Regions from separate parts of the Pseudarthrobacter sp. 1G09 genome, predicted to be linked through region 1. Evidence: predicted binding sites of a transcription regulator. Region 1 holds the regulator's gene; the other holds the start of a gene.
What was found. Region 1 encodes HspR, which represses chaperone genes until heat shock. Its sites were predicted from a motif close to AAGTTGAGTCNNNNNGACTCAACTT; they were not measured.
Positions count from the first base shown of each region.

Region 1 (2,193 bases):
GGAGGCCAGGGCTTCCGGAGCACGAGTCCTCCTCGGCGGGAACCCGGACTCCAGCCAGTCCGGCTACTTCTACCCCGCCACGCTGGTGGCGGACATCGACAACGGCAATCCGCTGGTGGCCGAGGAACAGTTCGGCCCCGCACTGCCGATCATCCGCTACGGCAGCATCGACGAAGCGGTGGAGATGGCCAACGCCCTCGACGTCGGCCTCGGCGCCTCCGTCTGGTCCTCCGACCCCGCGGCTGCCCGTGCGGTAGCCGCGCGGCTGGAAGCGGGCACCGTCTGGATCAACCGGCACGGCGTCGTCGATCCGCGGATTCCCTTCGGCGGGGCCAAACAGTCCGGCTACGGCCTGGAATTCGGCGCCGAAGGCCTCAAGGCCCTCGGCGTCCCGCAGGTCATCAACGGCTAGGGCTCCGGCTCACCCCATGGCAGGGGCCACCGACGCGCGGCCGGACAGGTGGCGGCGGGCCCAGCGGGCGAGCTTCCTGCCCTTGCCCTGCCACCAGTTGTCCTCGTCCTTGCCGTAATGGAACCGGAAGATGATGGCGGTGAGCACGAACATGCCCATCACCACATCGATCCACGACGACACCACGATGGCCACCAGGACCGTCAGGGCATCGGCGATGACCGCCGGGATGGCCAGGGTCCGGAAGACGGTGCTGGCCACGTAGCGCCGGTGCGACCGCGGAACGGACGTTGCCCGGACCATGTCAAAGCAGACGCACACCACCACGACCGTCTGCCCGATGGCCAGCAGGGCCTGTCCGGGCACCGAAGCGCTGAAGGACGCCACTGCTTCCATTCCCGGGCTCATGGCCGGGCCTTGAGAAGAGAACCAAACATGGAATAACCCCCCAGAAAAGAATGGAACCACTGCTTCAGCAGTGGTTCCATTGAAGGTTTCCGCGGGCGGGGACACACGAGTAGCGGGTACTCTAATTTTGCCGGGCGGCCGGAGGCCGGGTACTGAGAGGCAGGCAGCTGCTGCTACTGGCCGATGGCGCGGGGCCGCCACAGCACCACGGCCTGCGGCCGCGGACGGGGGCGCTGGCCGCGGGCCAGGCTCACGACGTCGCCGGCCGCGCCCGCGGCGAAGATGCGGGAGTCGAACGCCTGCGGGCGCCGCCCCAGTTCCTCGGTCAGTTCCAGCACGCGCCGCTGCAGGGCAGACACCTGGTTTTCCAGTTCCAGGATGCGTTTGATCCCTTCGAGGGAGACGCCTTCCTGGGACAGCCGCTGCACTTCGCGGAGCATGTTGACGTCCCGCTGCGAGTACCGCCGGGATTTCCCGGGGGCACGGCTGGGTTTAACGATGCCCAGGCGGTCGTACTGGCGGAGCGTCTGCGGGTGCATGTCAGCCAGCTCAGCCGCCACGGAAATCACGAAGATGGGCTGGTCAGCGTTGATGTCCACGGCACACCTCCTCCGCTACAGCCGGGCCTTGGCGGCCAGGCCCTCTCGAACGTCGGCACCGGCCGTGGCCTCGGCGAAAGCCTTCACCGCGGCCTCGGCCTCCTTGTTCAGGTTCTTGGGAACCGCGACGTCGATGGTCACCAGGAGATCGCCCGTAGCCTTCGAGGTCTTCACGCCTTTGCCCTTAACCCGCAGGGTACGGCCCGACGGCGTGCCTGCCGGAACACGGACCCGCACCTTCTCGCCGTCGATGGTGGGCACCTCGATGTCGCCGCCCAAAGCAGCCTCGGGGAAGGTGACCGGGACGTGGATGCGGAGGTTGTCGCCGTCGCGCGTGTAGAACTCGTGCGGCTTGACCGAGACGGCAACCACCAGGTCGCCGTTGCCGGCCTGGCCGGGCTGGCCCTTGCCGCGCACACGGACCTTCTGGCCGTCCTTGATGCCGGCGGGGACGCGAACGTCGATGACTTCGCCGTTGGGTTCACGCAGGCCGATGGTGGTGCCGCGGATGGCACCGGAGAACGAGATGCTGGTGGATGCGGTGCGGTCCGCGCCCTTTTGGGGTGTCCGCTGGAACCCGGGCGAGCCGCCGAAGCCGCCGCCGAACAGGTCCGCGAATTCGGGCGGAATGTTGCCGGAGGACGGGTTGAAGCCGCCGGCGTGCCGCCCTGTGTTGCCGGTGAACAGGCCGCCGAACAGGTCCTCGAACCCGCCGTTGCCGCCAGCGGCACCGCCGCCGCCGGGAGCGAACCGGGCGCCGCCGCCCATGGCGCG
Region 1 covers NZ_CP188306.1:4,127,982-4,130,174, forward strand. Annotated here, with positions in the region: gene ACP3TD_RS19035 (aldehyde dehydrogenase family protein) at 1-412, shown strand, start outside; gene ACP3TD_RS19040 (hypothetical protein) at 422-808, opposite strand; gene ACP3TD_RS19045 (heat shock protein transcriptional repressor HspR) at 994-1,419, opposite strand; gene ACP3TD_RS19050 (DnaJ C-terminal domain-containing protein) at 1,435-2,193, opposite strand, start outside.

Region 2 (2,193 bases), 130 kb from region 1:
CGGACATCACACCTGCGGCCTCGGCAGAGCTGGGCCTGGCGCCGGGGGTCCGGGCCCACTTCGTGATCAAGTCCGCGGCGGTTTCCATCTACGCGACATGATTTACAAGTTTATTTACACGTCTTGTCAAACTCAGTGACAAACTTCACAACGTTCCGGTACCGTACGGATGGGCGGCAGGCCATCGCCGCCACCCATCAACCGGAACCGACCCCGTCCGCGCCTCAACCGGCAGCGGTGCGGGGTCACCTGCGAAGGAGCCACCGCTGTGAAAATCGCCAGAATCCTTGCCGCCGTTGCCGCGACTGCTGCGCTGATGGGCCCGCTGCCCGCGCAGGCCGCGCCCGCGCCGGGCGGTGACACTGGAAGTCCCGATATAGCCGGCGGCAGCACCACCACCATTTCCGCAGCCCCTTATGCAGCGCAGATTTCCTTCGATGCCACCGGCACCAACGTAGGATGCACCGGCAGCCAGATCTCGGCCAGCTGGGTGATCACGGCGAAGCACTGCAATTCCGCCTCCCTGCAGTCCGTCCGGCTGGGGACCACTTATCTGGAGGCCGGCGGCACCGTGAAGACCGTGGCCGCCCGCTACGCCTCCAGCACCGGCGATGTCCTGCTGCTGAAACTGTCCACCCCGCACTACGGCTCCTACGTGGGGCTCTCCAGCTCGTTCCCCGCCATCGGGGCTCCGGCGAAGGTGTACGGCTGGGGAGACCAGACCGAAGGCGCGGGCACCATGTCCTACAATCTCAAGACGGCCGACGTCACCGTGGCCGGCCAGGGCGCGGACACCTACGGCGGAGCCTCCGTCCGGACGCAGTCCCAAAGCGGGCACACCCTGGGCGGCGACTCCGGCGGTCCGCTCATTGTCAACGGCAAGCTGGCAGGTGTCCTGTCGACGTCGAGCATCCTGCCCAGCCCCAACCCGTCCAGCTTCACCAGGTACTACAACGACCACGCGTCCGTGTCCCGCAACCTTGGCTGGATCACCAGCGTCTCAGGGGTGGGCGCCTCCTGAGTTCCGGTCTTCTCGAATTCCGGCCGTCCCGGTAAGGGGTGGGCGGTGCCGGTTCGCGAGGGATGCCGTGGGGCCGGCCGGCCGGCGGGTGGCTTGTTGGGGGAGCCGCCAGCCGGTTTTGCACGTCCTGCTGGGAACCAGGCCCGCCGGGAATCGGGCCTGCAGGGAAGCGCCGAAGGTTCGCTGTGGGAAAACAGGGCCAAAGGGCTGCGCTTTTCAAACTTGAGCGGAGTACACTCAACCTCAAGAAAGCCCGCCCCTGAAAGGAGCCCTCTTTGGACGTCAAATTCACCACCAAGAGCCAGGAGGCTCTTTCGGCTGCCGCCATGAACGCCTCAACGGCCGGCAACCCGCAGGTGGAACCCGCCCACATACTCAAGGCCCTGATGGACCAGCGCGACGGCGTGGCGGTGGCACTGCTGAAGGCCGCCGGCGCCGAACCGGATGCCGTCAGTGTCCAGGCCAGCAGCGCCATCAAGTCACTTCCCTCGGCTTCGGGTGGATCTTCGCAGCAGGCCCAGCTTTCGCGCCCGGCGCTGCAGGCCATCCAGAACGCCAAAACCGAGGCCGAAAACCTCGGCGACACCTTCGTGTCCACCGAAGTCCTCCTGCTGGGCCTCTCTGCCGGAAGTGACGCCGTCGGGCGCCTCCTCCGCGACGCCGGCGCCTCCCACGAAGCCCTGGTGGCCGCCCTGCCCGGCGTCCGCGGCGACCGGAAAGTCACCAGCCAGGACCCGGAAAACACCTTCCAGTCGCTGGAGAAGTTCGGCACCGACCTCACGGCCATGGCCCGCTCCGGCAAGCTGGACCCGGTGATTGGACGCGATACCGAAATCCGCCGGATCGTCCAGGTACTGAGCCGCCGCACCAAGAACAACCCGGTGATCATCGGGGAGCCCGGCGTGGGCAAGACCGCCGTGGTGGAAGGACTCGCCCAGCGCATCGTGGCGGGGGACGTCCCCGAAAGCCTGCGCGGCAAGACGCTGATCGCCCTGGACCTGGCATCCATGGTGGCCGGCGCCAAGTACCGCGGCGAATTCGAGGAGCGGCTCAAGGCCGTGCTCGAGGAGATCAAGAACTCCGAAGGCCAGATCGTCACCTTCATCGACGAGATCCACACCGTGGTGGGCGCCGGCGCTACCGGGGACTCCTCCATGGATGCCGGCAACATG
Region 2 covers NZ_CP188306.1:3,993,410-3,995,602, reverse strand. Annotated here, with positions in the region: gene ACP3TD_RS18490 (sulfate/molybdate ABC transporter ATP-binding protein) at 1-101, shown strand, start outside; gene ACP3TD_RS18485 (S1 family peptidase) at 269-1,021, shown strand; gene clpB (ATP-dependent chaperone ClpB) at 1,297-2,193, shown strand, end outside.
Region 2: a site for HspR is predicted at 1,241-1,265, ahead of clpB (ATP-dependent chaperone ClpB). Genes of this name have one in related genera too.